DNA from 2 places in the Jiella sp. M17.18 genome. Region 2 is predicted to be linked to the other one. Evidence: riboswitches for the same ligand, from Rfam matches in the RefSeq annotation. Region 2 holds a riboswitch; the other holds the start of a gene.
The links. Region 2 has a riboswitch for cobalamin ahead of AB5S17_RS17955 (HoxN/HupN/NixA family nickel/cobalt transporter). Riboswitches for the same ligand answer to the same signal wherever they lie in the genome.
Positions count from the first base shown of each region.

Region 1: another riboswitch for cobalamin. It lies ahead of cobU (bifunctional adenosylcobinamide kinase/adenosylcobinamide-phosphate guanylyltransferase); the one in region 2 lies ahead of AB5S17_RS17955 (HoxN/HupN/NixA family nickel/cobalt transporter).

Region 1 is NZ_JBFTEH010000013.1:64,904-71,587, forward strand. Features, by position in the region: gene AB5S17_RS20265 (efflux RND transporter permease subunit) at 1-1,875, shown strand, start outside; gene AB5S17_RS20270 (MFS transporter) at 1,917-3,443, opposite strand; gene AB5S17_RS20275 (universal stress protein) at 3,532-4,371, shown strand; cobalamin riboswitch at 4,485-4,734, shown strand; gene cobU (bifunctional adenosylcobinamide kinase/adenosylcobinamide-phosphate guanylyltransferase) at 4,951-5,502, shown strand; gene cobW (cobalamin biosynthesis protein CobW) at 5,544-6,632, shown strand; gene cobN (cobaltochelatase subunit CobN) at 6,644-6,684, shown strand, end outside.
Region 2 is NZ_JBFTEH010000010.1:115,802-122,485, forward strand. Features, by position in the region: gene AB5S17_RS17930 (BMP family ABC transporter substrate-binding protein) at 1-721, shown strand, start outside; gene copD (copper homeostasis membrane protein CopD) at 832-1,788, opposite strand; gene copC (copper homeostasis periplasmic binding protein CopC) at 1,722-2,090, opposite strand; gene AB5S17_RS17945 (copper chaperone PCu(A)C) at 2,254-2,796, opposite strand; gene AB5S17_RS17950 (hypothetical protein) at 2,861-3,274, opposite strand; gene AB5S17_RS17955 (HoxN/HupN/NixA family nickel/cobalt transporter) at 3,376-4,434, opposite strand; cobalamin riboswitch at 4,532-4,750, opposite strand; gene AB5S17_RS17960 (peptidase) at 4,830-5,561, opposite strand; gene mtgA (monofunctional biosynthetic peptidoglycan transglycosylase) at 5,764-6,462, opposite strand; gene AB5S17_RS17970 (polyprenyl synthetase family protein) at 6,634-6,684, shown strand, end outside.

The DNA.
Region 1 (6,684 bases), on a different contig from region 2:
GCGTCCTATGCCGCGCATCTGCCGCCGGTCTCGGTCGCCGAGGCGAAGGATCTGTCCATCGCGATCGGCGGCGGCGCCATCGTCCTCGCGCTGGTGCTCGCCTATGTCGGCATGCCGCACCGGCACGCCGAGCACGACGGCCTGATCATGCGCGCCTACACAGCGGTGCTGCGGGCGACCGTGCGCTGGCGCTGGGTGACGCTGGTCGCCGGCCTGGCGCTCTTCGCCCTGTCGATCCACAGCATCAAGTACCTGCCGACGGGCTTCATCCCGAAGGAGGACTCCTCGCGCATCGTCGCCTCGCTGGAACTGCCGCCGGGCGCGACGCTGGACGAAACGCGGCGCATCACCGACAAGGCCGTGAAGATGGTGCGGGAACTGCCGGAGGTGCAGAGCGTCCTCGTCATCGGCGGCTCCAGCCCGACCGGCACGCTGGAGGTGCGCCGCGCCGCGCTGACCATCAACCTGTCGCGCAAATGGGAGCGCAAGCGCAGCCAGGCCGAGCTCGAGCCGATCATCGCCAACAAGCTGGCGCAGATCCCGGATCTGAGGTCCTTCTACGTCAACGATCGCGGCGACCGCGAGCTGTCCGTCGGGCTTCTCGGCGACGACGGCGACAAGGTCGCGGCCGTCGCGGCCAGGCTCGAAAGCGAGATGCGCCGCAACCCGATGTTCTCCAACCCCTCGGCGATGGCCTCCTTCGCCCGGCCGGAGATCCGCATCCACCCGCGCCTCGACCAGGCGGCCGATCTCGGCGTCACGCCGGACCAGATCTCCCAGACGGTGCGTGTCGCGACCATCGGTGACGTCGGCGCCAATCTCGCCAAGTTCAATGTCGGGAGCCGGCAGGTGCCGATCCGCGTCGAGCTGAGACAGGACGCCCGCAAGAACCTGTCGACGCTCAAGAACCTCAGGGTGACGACGGCCAGCGGCGCCTCCGTGCCGCTCGACTCCGTCGCCGACATCAAGTTCGGCCAGGGGCCCTCGACCATCGACCGCTACGACCGCAACCGGCTGGTCAAGGTCGGCGCCTCGATGATGCCGGGCTACGAGATCGGCCAGGGCATGGCGGCGATCATGCAGATGCCGGCGGTGAAGAACATGCCGGCGGGCGTCCATCTGCAGGAGGTCGGCGATGCCGAGATTCAGGCGGAGGTCTTCGCCGGCTTCGCCGAGGCGATGGGCGCCGGCATCATGATGGTGCTGGTGGTGCTGATCCTCCTGTTCGGCAGCGTCTTCCTGCCGATCACCATCCTCGCCTCGCTGCCGCTCTCGGTCGGCGGTGTCGTCGGCGCGCTGCTCCTGACGCACGACGCCGTGTCGATGCCGGTGGTCATCGGCATCCTGATGCTGATGGGCATCGTGACGAAGAACGCGATCATGCTCGTCGACTTCGCGGTCGAGCAGGAAAAGCACGGCATGAGCCAGTTCGAGGCGATCATCGATGCCGGCCGCAAGCGCTCGCGGCCGATCATCATGACGACGCTGGCGATGGTGGCGGGCATGGTCCCGGCGGCGATGGCGTCGGGCGAGGGCGGCGAGTTCCGCGCGCCGATGGCGATCGCGGTGATCGGCGGCCTCGTCGTCTCGACCGTGCTGTCGCTGGTCTTCATCCCCTCGGTCTACACGCTGATGGACGACCTCTCCCACGTCGTCGGCCGGCTGTTCCGCCGGATGCTGAAGCCGAACCGGGCGGAGGAGACGGGCGAGCCCCTGACCGAGGCCTATGCCGGCCACGGGAACACTGCGGCGCCAGAGCCGGAGCTGCCGCCGCCCGGGCCGAACTGGAAGCGGGTGACGGAGTTCCCGCACAAGGTCCGCCCGGTCCGCGAGGACGGCGCCGACCATTCCGGCCTGCAGCCAGCGGCCGAATAGGCCGCCGGCTGCCCGAAGGCACCGAGGTCTCGGGGGGCGCCTCAGACGCGGCGGATCGGCAGCGTCCAGGCGAGGACCATGGCCAGCGCCGCGAAGACGGCGGTGCACAGGAAGGCGTTGCGGAAGGCCTGGTCGAGACCGCCCTCGATCGCCGCCTGCTGCGCCGCGGTCAGCGCCTCCAGCGCCTGCGGCCCCTCCTGCAGGATTTGGCCGAAGGCCGAGCCCGCTTCCGGGCTGATCAGCATGACGGTGGTGAACAGCACCGTGCCGACGATGGCGGTGCCGACCGCCGCGCCGAGCGAGCGAGAGAACTGCACCGTCGCGGCGCCGGCTCCCAGCTGCCGGCTGCCGGCCGCGAGCTGCACGGTCAGCTGCACGACGCCCATCAGCGTGCCCATGAAGATCGAGACGAGGCCGAAGGTCATCGAGAGCGCGCCGATCGACAGGTCCGGCGCGGCGAGAGACACCGCCGCGAGCCCGATGGTGACGAGCGTCAGCCCGACGGACGGGAACACCGCGGTGCGGCCGGTGCGCCCGACGATCCGCCCGGTCACCAGCGAGCCGATGCCGATCCCGACGGTCATCGGCAGGATCAGGAAGCCGGTCGTCGCGGCCGAGGTGCCGTGCACCATGCGGAAATAGAGCGGCAGGAAGGTGATCAGCGAGACCAGCGTCGCGCCGTGGCAGGCCGCCATGGCGTCGCAGCGCCAGATCGCCGGATGCTTCAGCAGCGGGATCGGCAGCAGCGGCGAGGGCGCCCGCCGCTCCCGGCGGATCAACAGCACGACAGACCCGATCGCGAGGAGGAGCAGGATGGCGGGCATGATCCAGGCGCCGCTGATCGCGCTCTGCGTCTCCTCCAGCATGATCAGCGTCGAGGCGATGAAGGCGGCGAAGAGCACGAGCCCCGGCGTGTCGAAACGGAAGGTCTCGCCGGTGCCCGCGCGCTGCGGCAGCCGCAGCGCCAGGAGCGCCGCGCCGAGCCCGACCGGCACGTTGACCAGGAACACCGACTGCCAGCCAAAATGCTCGGTGAGATAGCCGCCGACGACCGGGCCGAAGGCGCTGGAGGTCACCGCGACGGCCGCGAGATAGCCCTGGTAGCGGGCGCGCTCGCGCGGCGGGATCGCCTCGCCGACCAGCGCCTGGGACAGCGTCATCAGCCCGCCGCCGCCGGCGCCTTGCAGGATGCGGGCGACCGTCAGCATCACGATGCTCTGCGACACCGCGCACAGGATCGAGGCGGTGACGAAGATGCCGAGCGCCACGAACATCAGCCGCCGGCGTCCGAGGACGTCGCCGAGCCGCCCGTAGACCGGCGCGGCGATCGTCGTCGCGACGAGGTAGGAGACCACCACCCAGGACAGCCGGTCGACATCGCCGAGCGAGGCGGCGATCGCCGGCAGGGCCGTCGCGACGATCGTCTGGTCGACCACCGCCAGGAACATCGGCAGCATGATCGACGGGAAGACCGTCAGGAAGTTGCGGCGGGCGCCGGAATGGTCGTCGAATTCGTCCGGCGCCGCGGCAGCATCGGCGGGATCGGGTCTGGCAGCAGGTCTGGACATGAGACGGAGATGGCGATCAGCTAGAAGGAGGGACTCGGGGGCGGGAGGCGTCACCGATCTCTAGCGCTAGATAATCGTAAGGGTCCAAATGAAAACGATCCTCGTTCCTGTCGAGCAACACGATTCGGCGCGCTTCGCGCTCGATCTCGCCGCCACGCTCGCCGAACGCTTCGACAGCGTCATCGAAGGCTTCGCCCTGCAGGTGCCGCCGCTGGCGGGCATCGGCTGGGATCCCGCCAGCGTGGCGATGATCCACGAGAGCGACTGGGATCACCGCCAGGCGATCGCGAAGGCGAGGCAGCTCTTCCGCGACACCATGGCGGAGCACGGGCTCCATGACGGGGCGGAGGCCGCCAGCGACGCGTCGGCCTCGCGCGCGATCTGGAACGAGGCGGCGATGGCCGGAGAAGGCTTCCTCGGCGGCTACGGCCGCGCCTTCGACCTCACCGTCGTCGGCCAGCCCCGCGCCGGCGGCAGCTCGATCACCACGCTGGAGGCGGCGCTGTTCGACAGCGGCGGCCCGATCCTGCTCGTGCCGCCGAAGCGCTTCGACAGCGTCGGCGAGACGGTCGTCATCGCCTGGAACGGCTCCAGCGAGACCGCCCGCACCATCGCCCTTGCCATGCCGCTGATCCGCAAGGCGAAGCGGGTGGTCGTCCTCTCCGACGATGGCGGCATCGGCGACCGGCCGGCCGGCAGCCTGATCCAGCGCCGGCTGGAGCGGAACGGCATCGCCGCGGAGCTGAAGCTCCTTCCCGACAAGCGCATCCGCTCGGGCGAGGCGATCCTTTCGGAAGCCGCCGCGCTCGGCTGCGACCTCCTCGTCAAGGGCGCCTACACCCAGAGCCGGCTGCGCCAGATGATCTTCGGCGGCGCCACCAACCACATCCTCGCCAATGCCGAGATGCCGGTGATCCTGGCGCACTGACGTCCGCGGCACGGACGAGGAGTCAGCTCGCTGCCCGCCGATCGCTCCTGCGGCGAAACGGGTTTGCGAAACGCGGCCGGTCCGCTACTGTCTGCGCCACCGCTTCGCATTTCGCGGAGCGGCCGAAGGACGGTTCCCCTTCCGCAATCCGTGGAAGGGGCGAAGAGGGAATGCGACGGGTCGACCCAATCCGGGGGCCCATATCGCAGCCGACCCCGCGACTGTAGAGCGGCGAGACCGCCCCATCCGAACGGCCGACCCTGTCTGCTGCCGGAAAAGCCACTGGAGCCAAGGCTCCGGGAAGGCGAGGGACCGATCGACGACCCGCGAGCCAGGAGACCTGCCGACCTTCGACATTGCGCCGCCGGGCGATCCCGCGCGGCCGTCACGGAGGTTGATATGATGCCGACTACCGATTGCCATCCCGCATCGCCGCCGGTTCGGAGCTGCGCGCCATCCGGTTTCGCCTGCGGCGCCGGCGCCGCCCGCGGCTGACCCGTTCGGCCGCACCGGAGCTCGTCGCCGCCAGCGGCTGACGGGCGCCTTCGTGCGGCTGGTCCGGCAAGGGCTGGCGCAGAGATGACCGACCGATCCGAACAAGGGCGCGCCCGACCGGCGCTGCCGTCCGTCACGCTCGTCCTCGGCGGCGCGCGCTCGGGCAAGAGCGCCTTCGCCGAGAAGCTCGCGGCGTCGAGCGGCCTTTCGAAGGTCTATGTCGCGACCGGCCGCGCCTTCGACGCCGAGATGGAGGCGCGGATCGGCGACCACCGCACCCGGCGGGGCGCCGACTGGCGTACCGTCGAGGCACCGCTCGCCCTGCGCGAGACGCTCACGGCCGAAACCGCCGAAACGCGTATCGTGCTCGTCGACTGCCTGACGCTGTGGCTGACCAACCTCATGCTGGAGGAGCGGGACGTGCCGGCGGAGTGCAGCGCGCTGGCCGAGAGCCTGAAGCACGTCGCCGGGCCGGTAATCCTCGTCTCCAACGAGGTCGGCCTCGGCATCGTGCCGGACAACCGGATGGCCCGGGAATTCCGCGACCATGCGGGCCGCCTGCACCAGGAGATCGCGGCCGCGGCGGACGACGTCCATTTCGTCGCCGCCGGCCTGCCGTTGAAGATGAAGGGTTGAGTTGTGGACGCAATGTCCCGCCGGCCGACAAGGAGGCATTCATGCCGCAACAGAAGATTCCCGCCACCGTCATCACCGGCTTCCTCGGAGCCGGCAAGACGACGCTGATCCGCAACCTCCTGCAGAACGCCGGCGGCCGGAAGATCGCGCTGATCATCAACGAGTTCGGCGACCTCGGCGTGGACGGCGACATCCTCAAGGGCTGCGGCATCGAGACCTGCAGCGAGGACGACGTCGTGGAGCTGAACAACGGCTGCATCTGCTGCACCGTCGCCGACGACTTCATCCCGACGATGACGAAGCTCCTGGAGCGGGACAGCCTGCCGGACCACATCGTCATCGAGACCTCCGGCCTCGCCCTGCCGCAGCCGCTCGTCGCGGCCTTCAACTGGCCGGAGGTGAAGACCCGCGTCACGGTGGACGGCGTCGTCACCGTCATCGACGCGGCGGCCGTCGCCGCCGGGCGCTTTGCCGACGACGAGGAAAAGGTCGCGGCGCAGCGGGCGGCCGACGACAGCCTCGATCACGACAATCCGCTGGAAGAGCTGTTCGAGGACCAGATCCGCGCCGCCGACCTCGTCGTGCTCAACAAGGCCGACCTCGTCGACACCGATGCGCTGGAGACGGTGCGGCGCAAGATCGCGGCGGCCACCGGCCGGCAGGTGAAGACGGTCGCTTCCGAGCACGGGAAGCTGCCCGCCGACGTCCTCCTCGGCATCGCGGCTGGGACCGAGGACCTCATCGCCGCGCGCAAGTCGCATCACGAGATCGAGCACGAGGGCGGCGAGGCGCACGACCACGACGAGTTCGAGAGCTTCGTCGCCTCGGCCGGTCCGCTCGCCGACCAGAAGGCGTTCGTGGCCGGCCTCTCCGACCTTATCGGGGAGCACGACATCCTGCGGCTGAAGGGCTTCGCGGACGTGCCGGGCAAGCCGATGCGGCTCGTCGTCCAGGCCGTCGGCCAGCGCATCGAGACCTATTTCGACCGTCCCTGGCGGCCGGAGGAAAAGCGCGAGACGCGACTGGTGGTGATCGGCCTGCATGACGGGCTGGACGATGCGACATGCGACGCGATCGCCCGGCGGATCAGCGGGCTGGCGGCGGGCGAGACCGCGGCCGCAGCGGAATAGGGGCCGGCCGCTTGCACCTCCTCCTCGCGCAGAAGGGCACGATCGACGAGGG
Region 2 (6,684 bases):
TGCCACCGGCTACAAGACCGCCAAGAACATGGGGAACTACAATTCGCGCTTCTACCAGGGGCGCGCCGTTCTCGGCACCATCGCCGGCATGATGTCGAAGACCGGCAAGGGCGGCTATGTCGCCTCCTTCCCGATCCCGGAAGTGGTGATGGGCATCGACGCCTTCACGCTCGCCGCCCGGGCGGTCAATCCGAAGTTCACGACGCAGGTCGTCTGGGTGAACTCCTGGTACGATCCGGCCAAGGAGGCGGAAGCCGCCAAGGCGCTCCTGTCGCAGGGCGTCGACGTGATCAGCCAGCACACCGACTCGCCGGCGCCGCTGCAGGCGGCCGAGCAGGCCGGCGTCATCGCCTTCGGCCAGGCCTGGGACATGACGAAGTTCGCGCCGAAGTCGCAGATGACGGCGATCGTCGACCATTGGGGTCCGTACTATGTCGACGAGGTGAACCGGCTTTTGGCCGGCGACTGGAAGCCGCGCTCGGTCTGGTGGGGCATGAAGGAGGACATCCTGGAGATGGCTCCGTGGAACCCCAGAATGCCCGAGGACGTGCAGAAGGCGGCGCAGAAGATCGTCGACGAGACCAAGGCCGGCACCTACGACGTCTTCACCGGGCCGATCAAGGACAAGTCCGGCAAGCTGCGCGTCAAGGACGGCGTGAAGATCCCGGACGAGGAGCTTCTGAAGCTCGACTGGTATGTCGAGGGCGTCCAGGGCGTCTGATCCGGCGCGGCGGCGGCCGGGTATCCGGACCGCCCGTCGCCAGCCCCGAATGAGCAGCGGAAATCCGGAACGGCCGGCGGGGCAGGCATGCCTCCGCCGGCCGTGCCGCGTCAGGACGGCATCGGCTCCATCAGGCCGAACACCGCAACGAGGGTGATCGCCGCGGTGCCGAGGCCGATTTCGGCGAGGGTGATCGTCCGGATCGTTTGCAGCGAGCGCTCGGGATCCTGCCGCAGGCGCGGGACGATGGCGTAGCGGTTCAGGATCGCGAGGAGCGCCATCGCGACGACGAGGACGATCTTGACCGACAGCAGCACCTGGTAGGGCGCCGCGCGGTCGAGCGGCAGCCCGCCGAGGATCAGCCAGCTGTTCAGCAGTCCGGTGAGGAAGATGAGCGCGACGGCCGCATGACCGGCCTCGGAAAACCGCCGGAGCGCTACGACCGCGTCGCCGCGGCAGGCGGGATCGCCGAGACGCCTCAGGATCAGGAGCAGCGGCACGAGCGCGCCGAGCCAGGCGCCGGCGGAGAGGAGATGCAGCGCCTCGTTCGCCTTGTGGAGCGCGCCGAGCCAGCCTTCGTGCATCTGCGCATGCCCGGTGAGCGTCAGTGCCGCGAGCGCCAGCGCCGAGGCTGCGGCAGTGCCGGCGGGCGCGAGGCGGCTCGGCAAGGCGAGCGTTGCGACGAGCAGCAGGACGGCGGCGGCTTCGGCCGCCCAGGCGGCCCCGACGCTGGTCTCGAACAGCACCGCGCCAAGCATGCTGCCGCTCAGCGCGTCGCGCCAGCCGTCGCCGATCATCGCCGTCTGGCAGGGCAGGGCCAGCGCCGTCGCCGCGAGGACGACCGCGATTGCGGCCCGGCGCGCCGGACCGAGCCCGGCCGCAATGCGCATCGACAGATCCCGCGGCACCAGCGCCGCGAGAAAGGCGGAGCCGCCCCACAGGCCGAGAAGCGCGACGTCGCGGACGAGCCGCTCCGCCGCCAGAACCGCCTCCGGGCCGATCAGGGCTTCACCGTGAAGCGGTAGCTGCCGCTGGACTTGTGGCCGTCGGTCGACAGAGCGTGCCACTGGACGGTGTAGGTGCCGGCCTCGAGCTGGTCGATGATCGGCACGGCCAGCGTCGTGTCGGTGCCGGGGGCGAACCGCTCCCTGCCCGTCGCCATGACCTTCTTGTGCGGCCCGGTGAGTATCACGCCGGTGAAGCTGAGATTCAGCCCCTCGGTGAAGGTCAGGTCGAGCTGCGAGGGCGGCATCTCGAGGGTCGCGTCCTGCGCGGGCGTCGCGAACTTCAAGTGCGCATGGGCGAAGGCCGGAGCGGCGAGGAGCGTCGAGGCGACGAGCGCCAGTGCGATGGTCTTCGATCGGATCATGGATCTTCCTTTCCTGATGATGGTGGATGGCTTTTCCGGATGGCGCAGGCCGTCGGCACTACCGTGGCGCGCGAGGGCGTCAGGAGACCGCGCAGGACCGCTTGCCGCGCGCGAAAGGTGGCGGAGCAGGGCGCGCGGATGGCGGTACCCTGCGGATGCGCGGCTACTTCGTCTTCGGGCCGGACGGGCCGGAGGACTTGCCGGGCATGGCGTTGCCGCCGGCCGCGCCCGCCGGTCCTATCGCGCCGACGCTCTCGACGGCGAGTTCCACGGTGACCGCGCCGGCCTTGCGGAAGCGCAGGGTGAGCGGGACGTGCTCGCCCTCTTTCAGCCGCCGCTTCGGATCGAGGAGCATCAGGTGATAGCCGCCCGGCTTGAGCGTCACCGACTGCCCGGCGGGAATTTCGAGGCCGTCCGGCAGACTGCGCATCTTCATCACGCCGTCCTGCATGGACATCTGGTGGACCTCGACCTTTCCGGCGATCGGCGTCGAGCCGCCGACGAGGCGGTCGGCATCCTTGCCGGTGTTGGTCAGCGTCATGTAGCCGCCGGCGACCGGGGCGTTCGGTAGCGTCGCCCGTGTCCAGGGGTGCTCGACGGCGATGCCGCCGGCCTTGGCGTCCGCGGCGAGCGCGCCGGACGTCATGGCGAGCGCGAGGAGGGCGCCGAGCGCCGCTCGGGTCACCCGTCTGTTGAAATGAGCCACTTTTCTTCTCCGTGTTCGTCAATCGGATGCGCCGCGCGCTCGAAGCGAGCGGGCGCGGATCGGATCAGGCGGAGAGGAACGGGGGACCGCGCGGCTGGGGGAGGATGACGGGCGGCGGCCGGGTTTCCGGCGTCTGCCGGCCGGGCGGGAAGCCGTCGGCGCCTGCTCCGGCAAGGACGAAGGCGGCGCCGAGATCGGTCTGCGGCGGCAGGTCCGCCAGAAGCTGTGCCGCGCTGTCGCAGGCGATGCCGCATTGGCAGTCGAGGCAGCAGTCGTGGGGGCGCGCCGGGGCTCCGGGCGATCCGGTGTCCGCAAGGCTGCCGTGGCAGATCACGGTGACGCCGGCAATGCCGGCGGCGCCCGCCGCCGCGCAGCCGAACATCGAGGCGACGGCTTGGACGAGGAGCAGCTGGACGAGGATCAGCGCGGCCGCAAAGGCCGTCGCGCGATCCCGAAGCAGCTGCCGAAACATCCCCATGGCCCTACCGGATAGCAGGATTCCGGCGCTTGCCAAGCGGCCAGTTCGACCAGGGTGAACGGGCCGCCGCGTGCGGCGACCCGCGCCGGCTGAAGCCGGCTTCAGCCGGCGCTGCGCACCTCGACCGCGTCGAGGCGCTTGAGGCGATAGACCGTGTAGGAGATCGCCCAGGCAGCGACGAAGAGGCCGATGATCGCGAAGCCGAGAGTGTTGAGGTTCTCGTTCAGCGTCCCGACGACGTCCCACGCGCCCCCGGAGAGGCCGAGCTTGTCGCTGAGAAGGCCGAGCGCCTCGATCCCGCCGATGACGACAGCGACGACGATCGAGACCAGCGTGATCGTCATGTTGTAGTAGAGCTTGCGCATCGGCTTGACGAAGGCCCAGTCGTAGGCGCCGAGCATCATCACCCCGTCGGTCGTGTCGACGAGCGACATGCCCGCCGCGAAGAGCACGGGGAAGACGAGCAGCGCCTCGAGCGGCACCCCGTTCGAGGCCTGCGCCGCCGAGACGCCGAACATCGCGATCTCCGTCGCGGTGTCGAAGCCGAGCCCGAACAAGAATCCCAGCGGGAACATGTGCCAGCTCTTCGTCACCAGCCTGAACAGCGGCCGGAAGATGCGGGCGAGGAAGCCGCGATTGTTCAGGAGGAGGTCGAGGTCGGCCTCGACATAGGTGCCGCCGGCGCGCACGCGGCGATAGCTCCGGTAGACCGAGACGAAGACGACGACATTCATCGCCGCGATCGCCAGGAGGAACAGCGCCGAAATGCTGGTGCTGACGGTGCCGCCGATCCCCTGCCAGCTCTCGAAGCCGCCGAGCACCGTCGCCGCGCCGGCGACGGCGGCCGCGACGATGACCACGAGGGTGGAATGGCCGAGGGCGAAGAAGAAGCCGACGCCGACCGGCCGCTTGTTCTCCTGCATCAGCTTCCGGGTGACGTTGTCGATGGCGGCGATATGGTCGGCGTCGACCGCATGGCGCAGGCCGAGGCCGTAGATGAGCAGCGCCACGCCGAGGAGGGTCGGCGAGTGGCGGAACGCGATGAATGCCCAGAGCCAGGCCCCGATATTGAGGGCGGCGAGGACGGCGTAGAGGGTGACGAGGCGGCCCCTGAGATCGGGGGCGCTGTCGTCGAACAGTCGCTGGATGGTCGAGAACATGAGGAAACTTGCCTTGTGACGTCGCCTGTCGCCACGGATCGGTGAGGCCGCCGGCAAGGGCAGCTTCGCCACATCAGGACACCCCGCCCGATGCTCCGCTTTGACGTCCGGTGATGGCAGGTCTCCTGGCTCGCGAGTCGCTGCCGGCCTCGCCTTCCCGGGACTGGTCCCAGTGGCATCGTGAAGCCGGCCCATCGCTTACAGTTGCGGGGGCAGCCACGGTCTCGGCCCCTGATGGGTACGCCTCACCGTGTTCCCTTTTAATCTGCGGACGATCGTTGCGACGCCCGGCAGAACCATCGGGCTCCTTGGTAACGTGAAAGCGTGCGGGAGGGGAAGGGGCTGGTCGCGATTCCTGGCCGCCGCGGATCGCCGATGCGTCGCCGGCGGATCGTCTAACGCCGGAACGGCGGCAGCGCGTCGAAGGCGCTCTTCAGCGCCTCGGACCAGCCTTCCGAGATGGTCTGGTAGTAGGGATCGCGCTGGTCGAAGCGGCGGCGGTAGCCGGCCCTGAAGCTGTCGGTCTCGTAGAACTGCATGTCGATCGGCAGGCCGACCGACAGGTTCGACTTGATGGTGGAATCGAAGGAGACCAGCAGAAGCTTGGCGCATTCCTCCAGCGACATCGACGGATCGTAGGTACGGATGATGATCGGCCGGCCGTATTTGTGCTCGCCGATCTGGAAGAAGGGATTGTCGGCCCCCGCCTCGATAAAGTTGCCTTCGGGATAGATCATGAACAGGCACGGACGCCCGCCCCGGATCTGGCCGCCGAGAATGAAGCTGGCGGAGAACACCGATTCCGCCGTCTGGCCGCCGCTCGCGGTGCCGGAGATCACCTCCTTGACCGTCTCGCCGATCAGCCGCGCCGTCTGGAACATCGACGGCTGCGTCAGGATCGAGGGCTGGCGCTCGGCCGGCGCCACCATGCGCTCGTCGAGCAGCGAGACCGTCGCCTGGGTGGTCGCCAGATTGCCGGCCGACAACAGGCACAGGAAGCGCTCGCCCGGCACCTCCCAGGTCTTCATCTTCGAGACGACGGAAATGTTGTCGACGCCCGCATTCGTCCGCGTGTCGGACATGAAGACGAGCCCGCGGTCGACCAGAAGCCCGACGCAGTAGGTCATGTACCGGATGCCCCCAAGCACCGCCTGATTCGCGGCGCAGAGCCGCCCGTCCGATATCCGCCACTTCCGCTGTTCGGGCAACGCGAGAAGCCCGTTTGCCGGCAAACTCTTTCGCGCTGTTGCCCGAAGGCGGCGCAAGTTCAGCGGGTCGTACGATCCGGGCTTTATGCCATGAGCCTCCTTGCGCCGGTCTTGCGGGGGCTCAGCTCCCGTCGTCCTCGCCGACGCAGCCGACATAGGCGCCCGAATGCTTCGCCATGCGCTCGATGCGCCGGGCCAGCCGGTTGAGCTCGCCCGACGGGCGCGCCGGGTTGCGCGCGTCCGGCGCCGGCAGCGTGACGGCGATCAGCGCCGCCTGGCGTGGCGTCAGCTGCGCGGCATGCTTGTGGAAGTAGTGCTCGCTCGCCGCCTCGATGCCGTAGATGCCGCGATCCCATTCGGCGATGTTGACGTAGATCTCCATGATCCGGCGCTTCGACAGGACGAAGTCGAAGTAGAGGGCCAGCGGCAGCTCGATCCCCTTGCGCAGGAAGGAGCGGTCGTTCCACAGGAACAGGTTCTTCACGGTCTGCATGGTGATGGTCGAGGCGCCGCGCGTCTCCTTGCCGGCGAGCGCTTGCCGCACGACGGCGCGCATCTCGCCCCAGTCGACGCCGTGGTGGCGGCAGAACTGCCCGTCCTCGGACATGATCACCGAATGCAGGAGCACCGGTGCGACGTCTTCGATCGGCACCCAGTCGCGCTTCGCCGGCTGCCCGGTCACGTGGTCGTACAGCATCAGCGTCGACATCGGATGGATCGCCCGGATGGCGTAGACCGGCGTCAGCACCACCGGAACCGCGAGAAGGAGAACAAGCGCCGCGACCAGCCATGTCCCTATGCGCAGCGTTCGTCTAAACATCGGGGATCGGTTGACCTCGGCGGGAGGATTCGCTGCATGTCGGCGAGAAGGACGGTCTTTACTTATCGATGCTACATAGCCGGTGCAATGGCCGGCGACGCTGAACGACGAGATGCTGACGGTCTGGCCGCATTATCAAACAAGAATGCGCTTTGAGACACGGGATTGAAGATGAAACGAGCGGATTTCGAGGAAAAGCTTGCGACGACCGCGAAGACCGTC